Regions from separate parts of the Klebsiella sp. R445 genome, predicted to be linked through region 3. Evidence: predicted binding sites of a transcription regulator. Region 3 holds the regulator's gene; each other region holds the start of a gene.
What was found. The regulator PurR, encoded in region 3, represses purine synthesis genes. The targets are predictions, from matches to a motif close to CANGCAAACGTTTGCNTG.

Region 1: a site for PurR is predicted at 2,784-2,801, ahead of purT (formate-dependent phosphoribosylglycinamide formyltransferase). Genes of this name have one in related genera too.
Region 2: a site for PurR is predicted at 1,882-1,899, ahead of purM (phosphoribosylformylglycinamidine cyclo-ligase). Genes of this name have one in related genera too.
Region 4: a site for PurR is predicted at 2,018-2,035, ahead of ACMYSN_RS06500 (amino acid aminotransferase). Genes of this name have one in related genera too.

Annotation. Positions count from the first base shown of each region.
Region 1 covers NZ_CP180446.1:5,166,852-5,172,325, reverse strand. Annotated here, with positions in the region: gene ptrB (S9 family peptidase) at 1-1,423, opposite strand, end outside; gene ACMYSN_RS24325 (tellurite resistance TerB family protein) at 1,540-2,247, opposite strand; gene ACMYSN_RS24320 (YebG family protein) at 2,346-2,705, opposite strand; gene purT (formate-dependent phosphoribosylglycinamide formyltransferase) at 2,841-4,019, shown strand; gene ACMYSN_RS24310 (bifunctional 4-hydroxy-2-oxoglutarate aldolase/2-dehydro-3-deoxy-phosphogluconate aldolase) at 4,082-4,723, opposite strand; gene edd (phosphogluconate dehydratase) at 4,761-5,474, opposite strand, start outside.
Region 2 covers NZ_CP180446.1:4,560,641-4,566,114, reverse strand. Annotated here, with positions in the region: gene ACMYSN_RS21565 (6-phospho-beta-glucosidase) at 288-1,718, opposite strand; gene purM (phosphoribosylformylglycinamidine cyclo-ligase) at 1,956-2,993, shown strand; gene purN (phosphoribosylglycinamide formyltransferase) at 2,990-3,631, shown strand; gene ppk1 (polyphosphate kinase) at 3,907-5,474, shown strand, end outside.
Region 3 covers NZ_CP180446.1:210,269-215,742, forward strand. Annotated here, with positions in the region: gene punC (purine nucleoside transporter PunC) at 1-409, opposite strand, end outside; gene punR (LysR family transcriptional regulator) at 521-1,432, shown strand; gene purR (HTH-type transcriptional repressor PurR) at 1,451-2,476, opposite strand; gene cydH (cytochrome bd-I oxidase subunit CydH) at 2,772-2,861, shown strand; gene ACMYSN_RS00980 (MFS transporter) at 3,024-4,190, shown strand; gene sodB (superoxide dismutase) at 4,230-4,811, opposite strand; gene ACMYSN_RS00990 (C40 family peptidase) at 5,113-5,474, opposite strand, start outside.
Region 4 covers NZ_CP180446.1:1,388,372-1,393,845, forward strand. Annotated here, with positions in the region: gene asnS (asparagine--tRNA ligase) at 1-235, shown strand, start outside; gene ACMYSN_RS06495 (porin) at 826-1,911, shown strand; gene ACMYSN_RS06500 (amino acid aminotransferase) at 2,098-3,288, shown strand; gene ACMYSN_RS06505 (MBL fold metallo-hydrolase) at 3,350-3,997, opposite strand; gene ACMYSN_RS06510 (peptidoglycan L,D-endopeptidase MepK) at 4,011-4,562, opposite strand; gene ldtD (murein L,D-transpeptidase) at 4,743-5,474, opposite strand, start outside.

The DNA of each region.
Region 1 (5,474 bases), 340 kb from region 3:
AGCCACGGTCAAGCAGGCTCAGGCGGCTGGCGCTGAAGTCCGCATCTTCACTGGCGCCGTAAGATCCGTACGCATAGACCAGCAGCGGGTTGCCGCCCTTGCGAAAATGCTCCCGACGGTAAACCAGCGAGACCGGCACCTCGACGCCATCCCGCGCCTTAATCCACAGGTGCTCGCTGCGGTAATGGCTGGGGTCGAACCCTTTGACTTCCTGCTGTTTGAGCACCCGCCGCTCGCCGGTATCCATGTCCAGCTCAAACAGGGTATCCGGCGTGGTCATCGACGAGTAACCGTAACGTAAGCGGGAAGTTTCAGGTTCTGGGTTCCAGGCAAGCCAGGTCACATAGGCCGGATCGTCAAAGGCGATCCCGACCACTTCATGGGTTTTACGGTTAATCTGGCGCAGGCTGGTTAACCCACGCTGACGCTCCTCGACCACCAGCCAGTCGGTAAAGAGCGTAAATCCTTCCAGCATCACGTCCGGGCGCGGTGGGATCAGGGTCTGCCACTGCTGCTCGTCACGTTCGTGAGTCCGGTAGAGGCCGAAATTTTTACCCTCACGATTGGAGCGCAGATAGAAGGCGTGCTGGTAGTGATCGAGGCTGTACTCGTGATCTTTGCGGCGCGGCAGGAAGCACACCGGCTCGGCATCCGGCATTTCGGTATTCAGCAAGCGCACTTCGCTGGTTGTCGCGCTGGCCAGATAGATCACCGCGAACTGCCGGGAAGTGGTGGTATGGAGACTGACGTAAAACATGTCGTCTTTTTCTTCATAGACCAGCGTGTCTGAGTAGGACGGCGAACCGACGGTGTGCCGCCAGACCTGATAAGGCAGCAAGGTAGTCGGATGTTTGCGAACATACCACAGGGTCTGTGAATCATTGCTCCAGGCAAATTCTGGCGTGACGTTCTCCAGCACCTCGGGATACCATTCGCCGCTTTGCAGATTGCACAGGCGCAGGCCATACTGCCGCCGGGAGAGATAGTCCTCCGCCACCGCCATGAGAATGTTGTCCGGGGCAATCCCCAGCCCGCCGAGGGTATAGAATTCGCTCTGGGCCGCGCGCTGGTTACCATCCAGCAGCACCTCCCATTCATCCCACTCCTGCTTCAGCACCGACTGACGCTGATAGATGGCGTATTCACAACCCGGCTCGTACACCTGGCGATAGCGGTAGCCATTTTTGCTGTAGGGGGCGGAAACCTCGCGCGGCGGGATACGGTCGATGATCTCTTTTAGCACCCGATCCTGCAGGCTGCGTTGTGTCGACATGACCTTATGCCCGTACTCATTTTCCTGGCGCAGATAGTCAAGCACTTCTGGCCGCTCGCGATCGTCGTCGCGCAGCCAGAAGTAATTATCGATACGGGTATCGCCATGTAAGTTCATGGCGTGGGGGATTCGTTTTGCTTTTGGTGGCATCGTCTGCTCTTTTGCATCCTTTTCTACTACACAAAATCATTCAAGAAGCGGCTTGAAAGATGGCGTGTCTATAAGGGTGGCAAAAGTGGCCCGCGATGCAAGCAAAACCTGTTTATTTAGGTGGAAAGCGCCTGTTTTTGCGCCTGGATGTCCTGTTCGATCTCGGTCCGCACTTCCGCCGGCAGGCGTAAGGCCTCCCCGAGGGCGTTGAGGTAGCTGCGTTCCATAAAATGATCGATATCGATCACCGCGCAGCTGATGTAGTACACCTCCAGCGCCTCTTGTTCGCTGTTGATCCCTTGAGCCAGACGCTGCGGGTCGAGCGGTTGAGCCAGCGCGCGATCGATCAATACCCGCCCCTGCACATCAATATTGGCGGCACGCAGCTGCTCTTCGATGTTGGCCCGCTCGTGGTCGTCGATGTGGCCGTCGCTTTTCGCCGCGAACACCAGCGCCAGAATCAGCCGCTCGCTGCGGGCATCAAGCCCGGTAGAGGGTGACGCAGATGCAACCGATGGCGCAGCTGTCGGTGATGCTGGCGGTGATGCTGGCGTTGCCGACGACGCTGGTGCGCTCTCGCGCAATTTCTGCTGATACTTATTCCACAACACGCTTCCAGCCACCGCACCGCCGCCGACCAGCAGCGCGCTGGTGCCATATTTAGCCAGCAGCTTGCGCGATGATTTACTGGCTACCAGCAGCCCGGCCAGGCCGCCCAGCGCGCCGGGCAGGAGGAAACTTTTCCCCTCCTGCCGTTCACCTGAGGAGGTAGATTGTCCCTGCTGACCCAGCAGAGACTGGAGTTGATTAAGCCAGTTAGACATGATTTCCCTCGTTGCATAGTAAGCGAAACCATCAGCCTAAACGACGAGATGTCAGGAAATGTGATGAGCAGATAAAGATGCGCAAATTCAGGCCGCAATCAGGCGGCCTTCACCTTGCGGGTTTTCGCCGCGGCAACCTGCGGTTCGTCTGGTTCATCCGCCGCGCCTTCCGCGGTGTCAGCCTGAGGCTCCTGCCCTGCTGTTTCTTCGTCTGATTCTGCTTCCGGCGCTTTCCCTGTTCTCAGGATGTGATGCAGGGTCTCTTTGCGTTCCGCCAGCCACAGCGCCATTTCATCACGCTGTGCTTCTTCAAGCGTCAGCGGGCACGCTACCAGCCAGTCGTTAAGGACTTCGGCAAGATCGAGCATTTTGTCGTAAGCATCGGCCTCTTTTTTGCTGGTAAACGACATTTTTTCCTCACCTTCGCGGATCACCACATATTTAATTTCAACCGCCATTGTGCAGCCTCTTTATACTGTATTTTTATACAGTATAACAAATTTTCACCCTGGACTCAACTGACAGCCATAAAGACAGACGCAAACGTTTTCGTTTATACTACGGCGCATGTTTTTTTACTGTGGAAATGAGTCATGACGTTATTAGGCACAGCCCTGCGCCCGGCAGCAACGCGGGTTATGTTGTTAGGTTCCGGCGAGCTCGGCAAAGAAGTGGCCATCGAGTGTCAACGCCTGGGTATTGAGACGATCGCCGTAGACCGCTATCCCGACGCGCCGGCGATGCAGGTGGCGCACCGTTCGCACGTGATCAACATGCTGCACGGCGATGCCCTGCGGGCGCTGATTGCAGAGGAAAAACCGGACTTCATCGTGCCGGAAATCGAAGCCATTGCCACCGATACGCTGGTTGAACTGGAGCAGGCCGGGCAAAAAGTGGTCCCTACCGCTCGCGCGGCTAAGCTGACCATGAACCGCGAAGGTATCCGTCGCCTGGCCGCAGAAGAGCTGCAGCTGCCGACCTCCTCCTACCGCTTCGCCGATAGCGAAAGCGCTTTTCGCGATGCGGTGGACGAAATTGGCCTGCCCTGCATTGTGAAGCCGGTCATGAGCTCTTCCGGCAAAGGCCAGAGTTTTATTCGCCGCGCTGAACAGCTGACTGATACCTGGCAGTATGCGCAGCAAGGCGGCCGCGCCGGTGCCGGTCGGGTTATCGTTGAAGGAGTGGTGAATTTCGACTTTGAAATCACCCTGCTGACCGTCAGCGCCGTGGATGGCGTGCATTTCTGCGCCCCGGTCGGCCATCGTCAGGAAGATGGCGACTATCGCGAATCCTGGCAGCCGCAGCAGATGAGCGAACTGGCGCTGGCCCGCGCCCAGGAGATTGCCAGCAAGGTGGTACTGGCGCTCGGCGGCTATGGCCTGTTCGGCGTGGAGCTGTTTGTCTGTGGCGATGAGGTGATCTTCAGCGAAGTCTCCCCGCGTCCGCACGATACCGGCATGGTCACCCTGATCTCGCAGGATCTCTCCGAATTTGCCCTGCACGTCCGGGCGTTTCTCGGCCTGCCGATCGGCGCGATTCGTCAGTACGGCCCGGCGGCCTCGGCGGTCATTCTGCCGCAGTTGACCAGCCAGAACGTCACCTTTAGCAATATTCAGGCGGCGGTGGGTGCAGGCCTGCAGCTGCGCCTGTTCGGCAAGCCGGAAATTGACGGCTCCCGTCGACTCGGCGTGACGCTGGCGGTCGCTGACAGCGTTGAAGATGCAGTGGCGCGGGCAAAAACCGCCGCCTCTGCCGTCGTGGTTCAAGGATAAAAAAAACCCGGTAGCACGAATGCTACCGGGTGAGTACTTTACGATAAATCAGGGCGTGAAAATTACTTCGCGCCTTCTACCGCTTCGCGAGCAATGCTGGTGATACGGTCATAATCGCCACTTTCCAGCGCATCTGCCGGTACCAGCCAGGAACCGCCGATGCACAGCACGCTGTTCAGCGCCAGGTAGTCACGGTAGTTCGCCGGAGAGATGCCGCCAGTCGGGCAGAAACGGATATGAGCGAATGGACCGCCGATAGCCTGCAGCGCTTTCACGCCGCCGTTGGCTTCTGCCGGGAAGAATTTGAACTCTTTCAGGCCATACTGCATGCCCAGCATCAGCTCAGAAACGGTGCTGATACCCGGGATCAGTGGGATGGTGCCTTCTTCCGTTGCCGCTTTCAGCAGGGACTCGGTCAGGCCCGGGCTGATAGCAAATTGCGCGCCTGCGTCGGTGACGGCTTTCAGCTGCTCGACGTTGGTAACGGTACCTGCACCAACAATCGCGTCCGGCACTTCTTTGGCAATCGCGCGGATAGCCTCAAGCGCACATTCGGTACGCAGCGTCACTTCCAGTACACGCACGCCGCCTGCAACCAGCGCTTTTGCCATCGGCACAGCGTGTTCCAGCTTTTTCACCACGATTACCGGTACAACCGGGCCGGTGGTGAGGATTGCTTCTGCAGTTGTTTTCCAGTTTTTCATCAGATTTTCTCTCGCCAGATCTACAATTCGAATCGTCTTAAAAAGTGATGCAGGTTGCGCCCTGTTCCGCTCCGGAGAGGTTCTCACGCAGCGCAGAGAACATTTCCCGGCCGGTTCCCACTCGCGAACCGCTCAGGTCAGGAATATGCGGCTGACGCGCAGCCAGTTCAGCATCATCCACCAGCAGCGTCAGTTCACCGGTCTGCCCGTTCACGCGGATGATATCGCCATCACGTACTTTTGCCAGCAGGCCGCCATCATAAGCTTCAGGCGTGACATGGATTGCTGACGGAACCTTGCCGGATGCGCCAGAGAGTCGCCCATCGGTAACCAGCGCAATTTTGAAACGGCGGTCCAATAATACACCAAGTGGCGGCATAAGTTTATGTAATTCTGGCATGCCGTTCGCTTTTGGCCCCTGATGACGGACCACCACCACGCAATCTTTGTCCAGCATCCCGGCTTCAAACGCCGGCAGCACGTCGTGCTGGCTTTCAAAAATCACCGCGGGAGCTTCGATAACCTGGTTTTCTACCGGCACAGCGGAGGTTTTCATGACCGCACGGCCAAGGTTACCGCTGAGCACTTTGGTCCCACCATGGCGAGAGAATGGCTTATCGAAAGTGGCGATGACCTGATCGTCCAGAGGCGCACTTGCCCCTTCACGCCAGTCCAGCTCGCCGTTATTCAGCCACGGTTCCATGGTGTAACGGGAGAGTCCATACCCGGCCACGGTATTCACATCTTCGTG
Region 2 (5,474 bases), 950 kb from region 3:
GCAGCCACAAAAAAAATCGCGGGATTATACCGCTTTTTTCCATTTGCGCCATAGCCGATATGTTTGACCGGGATCAACCAAAATGCTTTACGCTGCCTGAACCAGTATATACCCTAAATAATTCGAGTCGCAGGAAGGCGGCGACAGAGGGAATTCCCAGGAGCTTACTGAAGTAAGTGACTGGGGTGAGCGAGGAAGCCAACGCACCTGCAACTTGAAGTATGACGGGTATAAAACAGAATAAAAAAAACCCCGCACAAGCGGGGTTGGATGAAATGAACGGTCAACTACAACGCATCACCGTTGGTACTAATAACCTGTTGATACCAGGTGAATGATGCCTTACGGCTACGGTCCAGCGTACCGTTACCTTCATTATCTTTATCAACGTAAATAAAGCCATAGCGTTTTTTCATTTCGCCGGTGCCGGCGGACACCAGATCGATACATCCCCATGGGGTATAGCCCATCAGATCCACGCCGTCCTCAACCACCGCTTTTTTCATCTCGGCAATATGCGCAGAAAGATAATCGATGCGGTAGCGATCGTCTACCGTGCCGTCCGCTTCGCGCACGTCGATGGCGCCAAAGCCGTTCTCAACAATAAACAGCGGCAGCTGATAGTGATCCCAGAACCAGTTCAGGGAGTAACGCAGGCCCACCGGGTCAATCTGCCAGCCCCAGTCTGATTTCTGGACGTACGGGTTGGAGACCAAACTTTTCGTCTCGTCATAATCCAGCTGCGGGTTATCATCGGTCGCTTTGGTCGCGAAGGACATATAGTAGCTAAAGCCAATATAGTCGACGCAGCCTTCGCTCAACGCCTGGCTATCCGCGTCGGTGATATCCAGCTCAAACCCGCGACGGGCAAAGTAGTTCAGCAGATGCTGTGGATAGCGGCCACGGACATGCACATCGGTGAACCAGTAGCGGCGATGCATGGCGTTCATCGCCATCATCATATCGTTCGGGGCGCAGGAGAGCGGGTAGATTGGGCACATTGCAATCATGCAGCCCACCAGCAGCGACGGGTTAATCTCACGTGCGGCCTTCACCGCCAGGGCGCTGGCAACCAGCTCGTAATGCGCCGCCTGATACATCACCGGCTCACGGTCTTCACCCGGCTGGTACTTCAGGCCTGAGTTCGTGAATGGCGCGAAGTCTTCGTGATAGTTTGCTTGGTTGTTGATCTCATTGAAGGTCATCCAGTACTTCACTTTATGCTGATAGCGGTGGAATACCACTTTCGCAAAGCGCACGAAGAAATCGATCAGTTTACGGTTACGCCAGCCGCCATACTCCGTCACCAGATGGTACGGCATTTCGAAGTGGGAGAGCGTAATCACCGGCTCAATGCCGTGCTTCAGGCACTCATCGAACAGGTCGTCATAGAATTGTAAGCCGGCTTCGTTTGGCGTCAGCTCATCGCCCTGTGGGAAGATACGTGTCCAGGCAATCGAGGTGCGGAAACATTTGAAGCCCATTTCTGCAAACAGCTGAATATCGTCTTTATAACGATGGTAAAAATCAATCGCCTCATGGTTGGGATAGTTTTTCCCCGCCACCACGCCATCGGTGATTTCACGCGGCACGCCGTGCGCTCCGGCGGTCATCACATCAGCCACGCTGATGCCCTTCCCCCCTTCCTGCCAGCCCCCTTCAAGCTGATGCGCCGCCACAGCGCCGCCCCACAGAAAACCTTCTTTAAATCCAGACATGTTCTCTTCCTTTTATCCTGAACACAAAAAAGAAACCGGTTTCAGTGGCATGATGGCGATTCCCACAGACAGAGGCAAGCACAAGAATGTACCCGGTTTCATTTTCGTGAACAGTATCAAATTTGTGCATATTGCGGCTGATTCACGCCGACTGTAAAGCAGGCTCGCAAACGTTTGCTATCCCTGTTAGAATTGCGCCGATTTTTCTTGCTACCGCAAATGTGTGGAGATTTCGCAGTGACCGATAAAACCTCTCTCAGCTATAAAGATGCCGGCGTAGATATTGATGCAGGCAACGCTCTCGTCGACCGTATTAAGGGTGTGGTGAAGAAAACCCGTCGCCCGGAAGTGATGGGTGGACTGGGCGGATTCGGCGCACTGTGCGCATTGCCGCAAAAATACCGCGAACCGGTTCTGGTTTCCGGCACTGATGGCGTCGGTACCAAGCTGCGTCTGGCGATGGATCTGAAGCGCCACGATACTATCGGTATCGATCTCGTGGCGATGTGCGTCAACGACCTGGTGGTCCAGGGCGCAGAGCCACTGTTTTTCCTCGACTACTATGCCACTGGCAAACTGGATGTCGATACGGCAGCCAGCGTCATCAGCGGTATCGCCGAAGGCTGTCTGCAGTCCGGCTGTGCGCTGGTTGGCGGCGAAACGGCAGAGATGCCGGGGATGTACCACGGAGATGACTATGACGTGGCCGGTTTCTGCGTCGGCGTAGTAGAAAAATCAGAAATCATCGATGGCAGCAAAGTTGCCGATGGTGATGTGCTGGTGGCACTGGCATCCAGCGGCCCGCACTCCAACGGCTACTCGCTGGTGCGTAAAATTATCGAAGTCAGCGGTGTCGATCCTCAGACCACTGACCTGAACGGTACCCCGCTGGCGGACCACCTGCTGGCGCCGACCCGCATCTACGTTAAGTCGGTGCTGGACCTGATTGCCAACGTTGACGTGCATGCTATCGCTCACCTGACCGGTGGCGGCTTCTGGGAAAACATTCCGCGCGTGCTGCCGGACAACACCCAGGCGGTCATCGATGAGTCTTCCTGGCAATGGCCGGAAGTCTTCAACTGGCTGCAAACTGCCGGTAACGTCAGCAGCCATGAAATGTACCGTACCTTCAACTGCGGTGTCGGTATGGTTATCGCCCTGCCGGCCGATGTCGCCGACAGCGCCATTGCGCTGCTGAGCGAGAAAGGTGAAAACGCGTGGAAAATAGGCTATATCAAAGCTTCAGATTCCGAACAGCGTGTGGTCATTGAATGAAAAACATCGTGGTGCTGATTTCCGGTAACGGCAGTAATTTGCAGGCGATTATCGACGCCTGCGCCCGGAAACAGATCAACGGCACCCTGCGAGCGGTATTCAGTAATAAGGCCGACGCGTTCGGCCTTGAACGTGCACGTGAAGCCCATGTTGCGGCCCACGCGCTGACGGCCAGCCAGTTTGCCAACCGTGAAGCTTTCGATCGCGAGCTGATGCAAGAGATCGATGCTTACGCACCGGATCTGGTGGTGCTGGCGGGCTATATGCGGATCCTTAGTCCGGCGTTTGTCGCCCACTATCAGGGGCGCCTGCTGAATATCCACCCGTCACTGTTGCCAAAATACCCGGGGCTGCATACGCACCGCCAGGTGCTGGAAAACGGTGATGAAGAGCACGGGACATCGGTGCATTTCGTCACCGATGAGCTCGACGGCGGCCCGGTCATTCTGCAAGCCAAAGTGCCGGTTTTCGCCGATGACAGCGAAGACGATATCACCGCCCGCGTACAGGCTCAGGAGCATGCGATTTATCCGCTGGTCGTGAGCTGGTTTGTCGACGGTCGTCTGCGCATGGAGGGCAATCAGGCATGGCTTGATAATGTTCCTCTGCCGGCGCAGGGATATGCCGCCGAAGAATAAATATCAACGCCTCTGCCTTACTCAGAGGCGTTTTTTTTGGTGCATTATTTCGCTGGTCATACCGTCTTCTCCACCCTCATCCCATGGCCGTTTATGGCGCGTCGACGCCCGGGAAGAACCTGGTTTTGTCTACAATATCAGCAAACGCGCAGCACCTTTTTTCTTCACAGCATATTGAAAGAAAACTGTCATACTTCTTTGACATAGTTGGACATTCAATGGCAAAGCTCGCCATAATGAAAAAGCAACATCAATCAACCGGAGTGTGAGTTGTAATGGGCCAGGAAAAGCTATATATCGAGAAAGAACTCAGCTGGTTGTCCTTTAACGAACGCGTACTTCAGGAAGCGGCGGATAAAAGCAACCCACTGATTGAGCGCATGCGCTTTTTGGGAATCTACTCCAACAATCTCGACGAATTCTATAAAGTGCGCTTCGCTGAACTTAAGCGCCGCATCATTATTAGCGAAGAACAAGGCAGTACCGCCCATTCTCGCCATTTATTAGGTAAAATCCAGGCCCGGGTCCTCAAAGCTGACCAGGAGTTTGACAGCCTGTACAACGAGCTGCTGCTGGAGATGGCGCGTAACCAAATCTTCCTGATCAACGAACGCCAGCTCTCGGTCAATCAGCAGTCCTGGCTACGCAACTACTTCAAACACTACCTGCGCCAGCATATCACCCCTATTCTGATTAACCCTGAAACGGACCTGATCCAGTTTCTGAAAGACGATTACACCTATCTGGCGGTCGAAATCATCCGCGGCGAGACCATCAATTACGCCCTGCTGGAAATTCCGTCAGATAAAGTCCCGCGCTTTGTGAACCTGCCGCCGGAAGCACCACGTCGCCGCAAACCAATGATTTTGCTTGATAACATCCTGCGCTACTGCCTGGATGATATTTTTAAAGGCTTCTTTGATTACGATGCGCTCAACGCCTACTCGATGAAAATGACCCGTGATGCCGAGTACGACCTGGTACACGAGATGGAATCGAGCCTGATGGAGCTGATGTCCTCCAGCCTGAAACAGCGTCTGACGGCGGAGCCGGTACGCTTTGTCTATCAGCGCGACATGCCGGACACCATGGTCGAAATGCTGCGTGAGATGTTCTCTATTTCGCGCTACGACTCGATGCTGCCGGGCGGCCGCTATCATAATTTCAAAGACTTTATCGGCTTCCCGAACGTCGGGAAGGCCAATCTGGTCAACAAGCCACTGCCGCGCCTTCGCCACACCTGGTTCGATAAATTCCGTAACGGGTTTGACGCGATTCGCGAGCGCGACGTGCTGCTGTACTATCCGTACCATACCTTTGAGCACGTGCTGGAACTGCTGCGTCAGGCGTCGTTCGACCCGAGCGTGCTGGCCATCAAAATCAATATTTATCGCGTTGCCAAAGATTCACGCATCATCGACTCGATGATCCATGCCGCCCATAATGGTAAAAAAGTTACCGTCGTGGTCGAACTGCAGGCGCGCTTTGATGAAGAAGCCAACATTCATTGGGCAAAACGCCTGACCGAAGCGGGCGTGCACGTTATCTTCTCCGCGCCGGGCCTGAAAATTCACGCCAAGCTGTTCCTGGTGTCGCGTAAAGAGGGTGATGAAGTCGTCCGCTATGCCCATATCGGTACCGGCAACTTCAACGAAAAAACCGCCCGCTTGTATACCGACTATTCGTTGCTGACCGCCGATGCGCGTATTACCAATGAAGTGCGTCGCGTCTTTAACTTTATCGAAAACCCATACCGCCCGGTAAACTTCGATTATCTGCTGGTTTCGCCACAGAACTCGCGCCGCCTGCTGTATGAAATGATCGACAGAGAGATTGCCAACGC
Region 3 (5,474 bases):
TGATGGTGGCAAAAATACGGTTTGTTTTCTGCGCCGGATAATAGTCCGTGACCATCGCCTGCCAGGTGACCGCGGCTGCACAGACGCCGATGGCCTGAATAAAGCGCAGGACCAGCATCAGCGTCGCGTCGCGGACCCACAGCATTCCCAGACAGCTGACGGCGAAGATCGCCAGGCCGCTCAGCAGAATCGGTTTACGCCCGTAACGGTCAGAGAGCGGGCCCCAGAACAGCTGTCCGATGGCGAAACCGGCAAGGAACAGGCTCAGGCTGGCGCTGACCGAAGCCGCGGAGGTGTTGAGGTCGTGTTGGATCGCCGCGAAGGCCGGTAGATACATGTCGGTGGCCAGGAAACCCAGCACGCTAAGTCCCGCCAGCCAAACTAAAAATCCTTTCCCAGGTTGTTGCATAACATTCTCTTCTGCTGATGCCGGAATAATGCCGCAGAGTGTAGGGAGTGCATTCTGGCTTGTGAAACGCTAATATTTGCTACATGCATTCAAAAATTTTGTAGGCAGAATATGTGGTCTGAATACTCACTGGAAGTTGTTGATGCTGTCGCCCGCAACGGCAGCTTTAGCGCGGCGGCACAGGAGCTCCATCGCGTCCCTTCCGCTGTCAGCTACACCGTTCGTCAGCTGGAAGAGTGGCTGGCAGTTCCGCTGTTTGAACGTCGTCATCGGGATGTTGAATTAACCCCGGCCGGGGTCTGGTTTTTACAGGAAGGACGCTCTGTTATCAAAAAAATGCAGATCACCCGCCAGCAGTGCCAGCAGATAGCCAATGGCTGGCGCGGTCAGTTGTCAATTGCCGTCGATGACATCGTCAAACCGGCACGAATGCGCCAGATGATTGTCGATTTTTATCGTCACTTTTCGGACGTTGAGCTGATTGTCTTTCAGGAAGTGTTCAACGGCGTCTGGGATGCGCTGGCGGATGGCCGCGTGGAGCTGGCGATTGGAGCGACGCGTTCGATTCCGGTCGGGGGGCGCTACGCCTTTCGCGATATGGGCATGCTGAACTGGCACTGCGTAGTGGCCAGCCATCATCCACTGGCGCAGATGACCAGTCCGCTGAGTGATGACGAGTTGCGCAACTGGCCCTCATTGGTCAGAGAGGATACTTCCCGGTCTTTACCAAAACGAACGACCTGGCTGCTGGATAACCAAAAGCGTGTGGTGGTGCCCGACTGGGAATCCTCTGCCACCTGTCTGTCTGCCGGGCTTTGCGTGGGGATGGTACCGACGCACTTTGCCCGTCCGTGGATCGACCGGGGAGAATGGGTCGCCCTTGAACTGGAAAACCCGTTTCCGGATGCGGCGTGCTGCCTGACCTGGCAACAGAGCGACGCATCGCCTGCGCTGCTGTGGATGCTGGATTATCTTGGCGATAGTGAAACGTTAAACCGGGAATGGTTGCGGGCGCCGGATTAGCCGGCGCCGGGAAGGGGACTAACGGCGGTAATCGACAAACGGGCCGTCAACGACGGAACGACGCTCCACCAGGCGCGGGTGAACCTCGATAGACTGGGACTCTTCACGCTTGTTGACGATACGATCCATCAGCATATTAAACGCGGCTTCGCCGAGGGAGTCTTTCGGTTGATGAATCGTGGTCAGCGCCGGGCTGAAATAGCGGGCGTTGCGCACGTTGTCATAGCCGATCAGCGAAATGTCCTGCGGTACGCGCAGCCCCATTTCATCCGCCGCGCAAATAGCACCCATCGCCATGATGTCGCCGCCGCAGAAGACTGCCGTCGGGCGGTGGTGTTGGTTCAGGATATGCTGCATCGCGCGATAGCCGGACTCCGGTTCGAAGTCACCCTGTTCAATCCAGTTATCCGGTACGGAAATCTGCGCTTCTTCCATGGCTTTCATAAAGCCTGCCAGACGTCCGGCACCGGTGTTACGTTCCAGCGGGCCGGGGATCACGCCAATTTCGCGATGGCCGCGTTCCACCAGATAACGACCGGCCATATAGCCGCCTTCAAAGGCGTTATCGATGACAGAATCGGTAAAGTCGGCCTTGGCCTCGCCCCAGTCCATCACCACCATTGGAATATGGCGGTACTCTTCCAGCATGCTCAGCACCGATTCCGGATATTCGGAGCACATGACCAGCAGGCCGTCGACGCGCTTTTGCGCCATCATTGACAGGTAAGCCTGCTGCTTTTCGAGATCGTTCCATGCATTACCCAGAATCAGGGTATAGCCTTTTTGGAAGCAGCTTTTTTCAACGGCTTCGATAATTTCAGCAAAATAGGCCGCTTCGCTGCTGGTTGCCAGCAGACCAATAGATTTGGTGTGATTAACCTTCAGGCTGCGCGCGACAGCACTCGGTGAGTAGTGCAGTTCTTTAATGGCGGCCCAGACCGCATTGCGCGTCTCTTCCGCAACGAAACGGGTTTTGTTAATAACATGTGATACTGTTGTAGTGGAAACGTTTGCGCGCTTCGCTACATCTTTAATAGTTGCCATTACTTCTCACTCCAGACCTTGACCTGAACGTCTGATAATCGGTACGTAAACGTTTGCCTAAACACACCCTGAATACAATGTTCAACATTGCATCACGTCGGGAAAACGACACAGAACGACAGGAAGGGGTCAATGGCCGATACGCTTTCAAATTAGCGTGGGATTTTGTCCGATCTTGCGGCAAAGGGGAAGAGCAAAAATGTGTATCACCCTAAATCCTGGAAGATTTTTATGCGATATTGTGCAAAAATGAGCAAGCTCACTTTTCGTGTGGGAAAAACAGGGGGAAAAATTGATGGATACAGATTTAAAATTTTCGCTGACAACAACGATTATTGTTCTAGGTCTAATCGTTGCCGCCGGGCTGACCGCAGTTCTGCACTAATTTTCCCGGGGGAGAGGTCACTTTCCCCCCGTTCCCGCCATTATTATCATTTTCGCAAAAATCTTTTGCCATTTCGTTTACTTTTGTTTTTCTGTGATTGATGTCATGCTTTTGACTTCTGATGAGATACCGTCGCCGATGACGGTCTGCTGGAGTCATGCAATGAAAATCAACTTTCCCCTGCTCGCGCTGGCGATAGGCGCATTTGGTATTGGTACGACGGAGTTTTCCCCGATGGGATTACTGCCAGTCATTGCCAAAGGCGTCGACGTGTCTATTCCGGCTGCGGGAATGCTGATCAGCGCCTATGCGATAGGTGTGATGGTTGGTGCGCCGCTGATGACGCTGCTGCTTTCTCATCGTGCGCGAAGAAACGCGCTGATTTTCCTGATGGCGATCTTCACCCTCGGCAACGTTCTCTCTTCCATGGCTCCTGATTACACCACGCTGCTGATTTCACGCATTATCACCAGCCTTAACCATGGTGCTTTCTTTGGCCTCGGTTCGGTAGTGGCCGCCAGCGTCGTCCCGAAAGACAAACAGGCCAGCGCGGTTGCCACCATGTTTATGGGGCTGACGATCGCCAATATCGGCGGCGTGCCGGCGGCGACCTGGCTTGGCGAGACTATCGGCTGGCGGATGTCGTTCCTTGCTACCGCAGGGCTGGGAGTGGTGGCGATGATCAGCCTGTGGTTCTCTCTGCCTAAAGGCAGCGCCGGTGAGCGTCCGAATGTTAAACAGGAGCTGTCGGTGCTGGTGCGTCCGCAGGTGCTTTCCGCCCTGTTGACCACGGTGCTTGGGGCGGGGGCCATGTTCACCCTCTATACCTACATTTCTCCGGTGCTGCATACCATTACCCATGCTTCGCCGCTGTTTGTCACCGCGATGCTGGTGTTGATTGGCGTGGGCTTCTCGCTGGGCAACTACCTGGGCGGTAAATTCGCCGACCGCTCCGTCTCCGGGACGCTGAAGGGCTTTCTGCTGCTGTTGATGGTGATTATGCTGGCGATTCCGTTACTGGCGCAGACGCAGCTGGGGGCCGCTGTCAGTATGGTGGTTTGGGGTGCCGCGACCTTTGCGGTGGTGCCGCCGTTGCAGATGCGGGTGATGCGCGTCGCGCATGAAGCGCCGGGTCTCTCTTCGTCGGTCAACATCGGGGCGTTTAATCTGGGGAATGCGCTGGGGGCGGCCGCCGGTGGGGCGGTGATCTCGGGTGGTCTGGGTTACGCGTTTGTTCCGGTAATGGGGGCGATCATTGCCGGTCTGGCTCTGCTGCTGGTGGTGGTGGGCAGCCGTTCGCAGCCGGAAGAGGCGCTTGTCGGGCAGTGATGCTATTTGCAGAAGGGTTACCCCTTCTGCAATATCGTTTTATGCCGCCAGTCTTTCAGCAACAAACTTCCAGTTTACCAGCGCCCAGAAGTGCGCCAGATACTCAGGGCGGGCGTTACGGTAGTCGATGTAATAGGCATGTTCCCAGACATCCACCGTCAGCAGCGGGGTCGCGTCGCCAGTCAGCGGCGTGCCAGCGTTGCTGGTGGAGACAATGCTCAGGCTGCCATCGGTATTCTTGACCAGCCAGGTCCAACCGGCACCAAAGTTTTTCGCCGCGGCATCGGTAAACTTAGCTTTGAAATCAGCAAAGCTGCCGAAAGCGCTGTTGATGGCTGCCGCCAGCGCGCCTTCCGGTTCACCGCCAGCATTCGGTGCAAGACAGTTCCAGTAGAAGGTGTGGTTCCAGACCTGAGCGGCGTTGTTGAAGATGCCGCCTTCGGAAGTGCGGACGATCTCTTCTAACGATTTGCCCTCAAACCCGGTGCCTTTGATCAGATTATTAAGGTTAGTGACATAGGCCTGGTGATGTTTGCCGTAGTGGTATTCCAGGGTTTCAGCGGAAATGTGCGGCGCCAGGGCGTCTTTTGCATACGGTAATGCAGGTAATTCAAACGACATTGTTACTCTCCTTATAACTTCTTGATTTCTTCTCACATTTAAAGGACGTATGACCATCCGGATACAGCATGTACTGTGGATTGCCGTAGCGAATACCACAGGTTTTTATTGTGATCAGGATGCTAACACTTGCCGGAGAGAGTTAAAAGCCTTGCATTCATAAAGGGTATATTTAACAAACGCGATCGAAGAAACCGTGACCCGTCACGAGGAAAAAGAGGTCAGATAAACGAGGCTGAAGAGGGGGGAATGTGATGCTCATTGCGCGTAACCGGTAGCCTGCCGCTGATGCGGCAGGGGGTTAGCGAATGGTTTTCGGGGTCATGACCCGACGCGCGCCTACGTAGTGACGGATCCAGTAATCCTCGCTTAATGAGGTTATCTGAATATCGCGACCGGTACGCGGTGACTGGATAAATTTGCCGTTGCCGACATAGACGCCAACGTGGTCGGCGGTGCCGCGCCCACGGGTGCGGAAGAAGACCAGGTCGCCGCTTTGCAGCTCGCCGCGGTCAACCGGACGGGCATCGCGCAGGTGGTACATCTCATTGGCGGTACGTGGAATGCGAATTTTCACCAGATCTTTATAGGCGTAGTAGACCAGGCCGCTGCAATCGAAACCGGTGCGCGGTGAGGTTCCACCCCAGCGATACGGTTTGCCAA
Region 4 (5,474 bases), 1.2 Mb from region 3:
AATCATCGGCGGTTCTCAGCGTGAAGAGCGTCTGGACGTGCTGGATGCCCGCATGGCAGAAATGGGTCTGAATAAAGAAGACTACTGGTGGTACCGCGATCTGCGTCGTTATGGCACCGTTCCGCACTCTGGCTTCGGCCTGGGCTTTGAGCGTCTGATCGCCTATGTCACCGGCGTACAGAACGTGCGTGATGTGATTGCGTTCCCGCGGACCCCGCGTAGCGCCACATTCTGATTGTTTTTCCTTATTACCCGAAAGGCCAGCGTATGCTGGCCTTTTTTTATGTCAAGATTTGTTAACGAATATTAATTAATCTAAACATCAACCCTTCCGCGCAACATTTGTGTTACTCACTATTACGACTCCCTGAGTAAGGATAAATCGCACCTTATGTTCATTTCTCAGTGAAACACCTGATAATTTTGTTCATTTTTTAACCTCTCGCAGCACGAGATGCAAAGACAAACGCTGAGCGAAAAAAAAGCGAAATGCAGCCATAAAATGCACAATCGCGGCTTTATCTAAATTAATCATAATTAATTCATATAGATATATATAGCCAGGTGATTTAATGAGCAAAGTGGAACGGAATTTTGATTGAGTTCACAAAGTTCCCTAAAAAACACATTTTGTTACATACTCTTTCTTATTGTTACTCATATGCGACATTGGTAGCATTTTCCGGCTAGCGAAACGCTGGCGCGGATGGAAAGATGCCTTCAGACACCAAACTATCATCAATGGTTCTGTAAGTTTTTATTGACAGAATGTATTGGCGGCAGTGGCAAGTGTTCATATAAAAATATTAATGAGGGTAATAAATAATGATGAAGCGCAATATTCTGGCAGTGGTAATTCCTGCCCTGCTGGTAGCCGGCGCAGCGAATGCTGCAGAAATCTATAACAAAAACGGCAACAAACTGGATTTCTACGGCAAAATGGTTGGCGAGCACGTCTGGACCACCAACGGTGACACCAGCAGCGAAGACACCACCTACGCTCGTATCGGCCTGAAAGGCGAAACCCAGATCAACGACCAACTGACCGGTTACGGCCAGTGGGAATACAACATGGACGCGTCCAACGTTGAAGGTTCTCAGGGGACTAAAACTCGTCTGGCATTCGCTGGTCTGAAAGCGGGTGAATACGGTTCATTCGACTACGGTCGTAACTACGGTGCGATCTACGACGTTGAAGCTGCAACCGATATGCTGGTTGAGTGGGGCGGCGACGGCTGGAACTACACCGACAACTTCATGACTGGCCGTACCAACGGCGTTGCAACCTACCGTAACTCTGACTTCTTCGGTCTGGTTGACGGCCTGAGCTTCGCGCTGCAGTACCAGGGCAAAAACGACGCAAGCACTCGTAACGTTCACAAACAGAACGGCGACGGCGTCAGCACCTCCGCAACCTACGCGTTTGACAACGGTATCGCGCTGTCTGCTGGCTACTCCAGCTCTAACCGTAGCGTAGATCAGAAAGCTGATGGCAACGGCGACAAAGCTGAAGCATGGGCAACTTCTGCGAAGTATGATGCGAACAACGTCTACGCTGCAGTGATGTACTCCCAGACCTACAACATGACCCCGGAAAACCAGGGTAACTACTTCGCCGGCAAAACTCAGAACTTTGAAGCCGTTGCTCAGTACCAGTTCGACTTCGGTCTGCGTCCGTCCGTTGGCTACGTACAGACCAAAGGTAAAGACCTGCAGGGCCGTGCTGGCTTCTCCGGCGGCGATGCTGACCTGGTTAAATACGTTGAACTGGGTACCTGGTACTACTTCAACAAGAACATGAACGTCTACGCAGCATACAAATTCAACCTGCTGGACGACAACGATTACACCAAAACTGCGGGCGTTGCTACCGACGACCAGGCAGCTGTTGGTATCGTTTACCAGTTCTAATCTGCAGTACACCCCTTCGTGATATGCCTAAAAAGCAGGACTTCGGTCCTGCTTTTCTCATTTAGTAAGATAAAGATCGTAACTTTCGAAAACCTTCTCGCTTTTTGTCGCAAACGGTTGGCAATTTGTAAATCTCCCGTTACCCTGATAGCGAAATTCCCTCAGTAATCACAATGGAACCTCGTCATGTTTGAGAACATTACTGCCGCCCCTGCTGACCCCATTTTAGGCCTGGCCGATCTGTTTCGTGCCGATGACCGTCCGACTAAAATTAACCTCGGAATTGGTGTTTACAAAGACGAAACGGGTAAAACCCCGGTCCTGACCAGTGTCAAAAAAGCAGAGCAATACCTGCTGGAAAATGAAACCACGAAAAACTATCTGGGTATCGACGGTATTCCGGAGTTTGGCCGCTGCACTCAGGAGCTGCTGTTTGGTAAAGGTAGCCCGATCGTTAGCGATAAGCGCGCACGTACCGCTCAGACTCCAGGTGGCACCGGCGCGCTGCGCGTTGCCGCAGACTTCCTGGCAAAAAATACCTCAGCGAAACGCGTCTGGGTAAGCAACCCAAGCTGGCCGAACCACAAGAGCGTGTTCAACTCCGCAGGCCTCGAAGTATGTGAATACACCTATTACGATGCGGCCAACCACGCGCTGGATTTTGACGGCCTGCTGGCAAGCCTCAGTGAAGCTCAGGCGGGTGACGTGGTTCTGTTCCACGGTTGCTGCCATAACCCAACCGGTATCGACCCGACGCTGGATCAGTGGCAACAGCTGGCACAAATGTCCGTCGAAAAAGGCTGGCTGCCGCTGTTCGATTTCGCCTACCAGGGCTTTGCCCGTGGTCTGGAAGAAGATGCTGAAGGTCTGCGTGCATTCGTTGCGCTGCATAAAGAGCTGCTGGTTGCCAGCTCCTACTCGAAGAACTTCGGTCTGTATAACGAGCGTGTGGGTGCCTGTACGCTGGTGGCCGCCGATGCCGATACCGTTGACCGCGCTTTCAGCCAGATGAAGTCGGTGATCCGCGCCAACTACTCCAACCCGCCGGCTCACGGTGCTTCGGTGGTCGCTACGATCCTCAGCAATGACGCACTGCGTGCAATCTGGGAACAAGAGCTGACCGATATGCGCCAGCGCATTCAGCGCATGCGTCTGCTGTTTGTTAATACGCTGCAGGAAAAAGGCGCCAGCCGTGACTTCTCTTTCATCATCAAGCAAAACGGGATGTTCTCGTTTAGCGGCCTGACCAAAGAGCAGGTGCTGCGTCTGCGTGAAGAGTTCGGCATCTACGCCGTGGCGTCCGGGCGTATCAACGTGGCGGGCATGACGCCAGATAACATGGCGCCGCTGTGTGAAGCGATCGTCGCCGTGCTGTAATCTCGCCCAGAAAAAATAAAGGCCGCTAACGCGGCCTTTATTACATTCCCCACACGATAAATTACCAGACCGGCATTTCATCCTGCAGGAAGGGGTTGTGCAGACGCTCATAGCCCAGCGTCGATATCGGACCGTGACCGGGAATAAACGTCACATCATCACCTAACGGCAATAATTTACGTTTAATCGCATCAATCAGCTGCCCATGATCGCCGCGCGGGAAATCGCTGCGCCCGACTCCCCCTTTAAAAATCACATCGCCGGAAATCAGCAAGCGTGAAGCATCATCAAAAAAGACAACGTGTCCAGGCGTATGCCCCGGGCAGTGCAGTACCTGCAGAGAGACATTCCCTACGCTGACCACGTCGCCTTCATTGAGCCAGCGGTCCGGCTGCAGCGGCTGGCAATCTTCCAGACCGAACATCCGGCTTTGCGCTGGCAGCCCTTCCAGCCAGAACTCATCTTCTTTTTCCGGACCGATAACCGGCACACCATAATGCTGTGCCAGTTCAGCCGCCGCACCAACGTGGTCGAGATGACCGTGGGTGAGCAAAATCTGCATCAGGCTGACGCCCGCTGCGGTCACTTCCTGTTTGATTCGCTCGGCGTCGCCGCCCGGATCGACCAGTGCGGCGAGCCGGGTTTGTTCACACCAGATTAAAGAACAGTTCTGAGCGAACGCGGTGACCGGAATAATACGATAGTTCATGATGCTCCTTTCGTTACCAGTGCCTGACCGGACCGGTATCAATATGCACAAAATTGCTACGTGGGTAGTATCCTACACCACCTGCGCCCATAGATAACGCCGCTTTGCGAACATTGCTTAACGAAATGCCTTCAATATGAAAATCCATGGCCTGTCCCTTGGTGTGATAGCTGTGTTTAGCCACACCACGGCTTCGTGCGCGAAGCTCGTCATTGGTATCGAGTGAACGATAGCCAGAGATGAGCTGGACAGGTTTATTCGTGCCAAGTAATCCCTGCAGACGATAGAGGTGATCAAACAAACTCGGATCGATAGTCTTAATTTTATTCGCGCGGAAATCGCGGAAGAAATGATTAAGTCTTGCTAATTCATCCTGAATATAGCCTCTGCCATCGAAAAACTCCGCCTTGAGTGATTCACCAGTATGCAGGTTATTCAACGTCAGAATACGCGGTCGGGGGGTCGAGAGGGTGGCAAATGCCGGCGCAGGCAGGATGGCTGCAGCACCGAGCGCAACCCCGCCTAACGCCAGCAGTTTGCGGCGATTAGCGTCAAATTTGTCCATGATAATCAGGTCTACAAGTAAATGAATCGAATATATGCACTTCTGGCGCACGAAAGGCACCTTACCGGGCATTATTGCCAACGTCAAGGTAGCCTAACCCCAGCAAATACAGGCCCTGCAGACACACAGAGCCTGTTTTTACCACGTAATAGGACAACAAATTTGGCTGAACTACTTCATTTACCTGATTAATTGTTCCGCTTTTGGCAGAATTTGTGCGCCAGATCGCGCGGTGAGATCGTAATTGTAAATATCTGTACGATATTGCATGCGGCCATCGGACCCGACGAACGCGGTTAAATAGTAAAGATTGACCGGAATATTTTGACGGATATTCACATAACGGGTGTCGCCCTGCTTCAGCGCATCGGAAATCCGCGTATCGTTCCAGCCCGCATCCTGCAGCAGCATATTCGCCAGTTCAGAGGCTTTATTCACCCGCACGCAGCCGGAGCTTAACGCCCGGACATCTTTCTGGAACAGGTTATGGTTCGGTGTATCGTGCAGATAGATGGCATCGGAGCTTGGCATGTTGAACTTATAGCGGCCCAGTGAATTACGCGCGCCTGGCGCCTGCTGGAAGCGGAACGGCAGATTTTTTTCGGTGATCGTCGACCAGTCAACCCGGTACGGATCGATCGCCTCTTTGCTGTTCCAGCCGCGCATTACGGTATAACCGTGCTGTTCAAGATAACCGGGGTCGTTACGCACCTTCGGCAGAATATCTTTGCGCGCCAGCGTCGGCGGGACGTTCCATGGCGGATTAACCACCACGTTATTCAGCGCGCTGCTCATCATCGGCGTTTTACGATCCGGACGACCGACGATAACCCGCGATGCCAGAACCTGGCTGCCATCCTGGTAGTAGACCAGGGAGAATGCCGGGATATTCACCATGATACCGGTCGACAG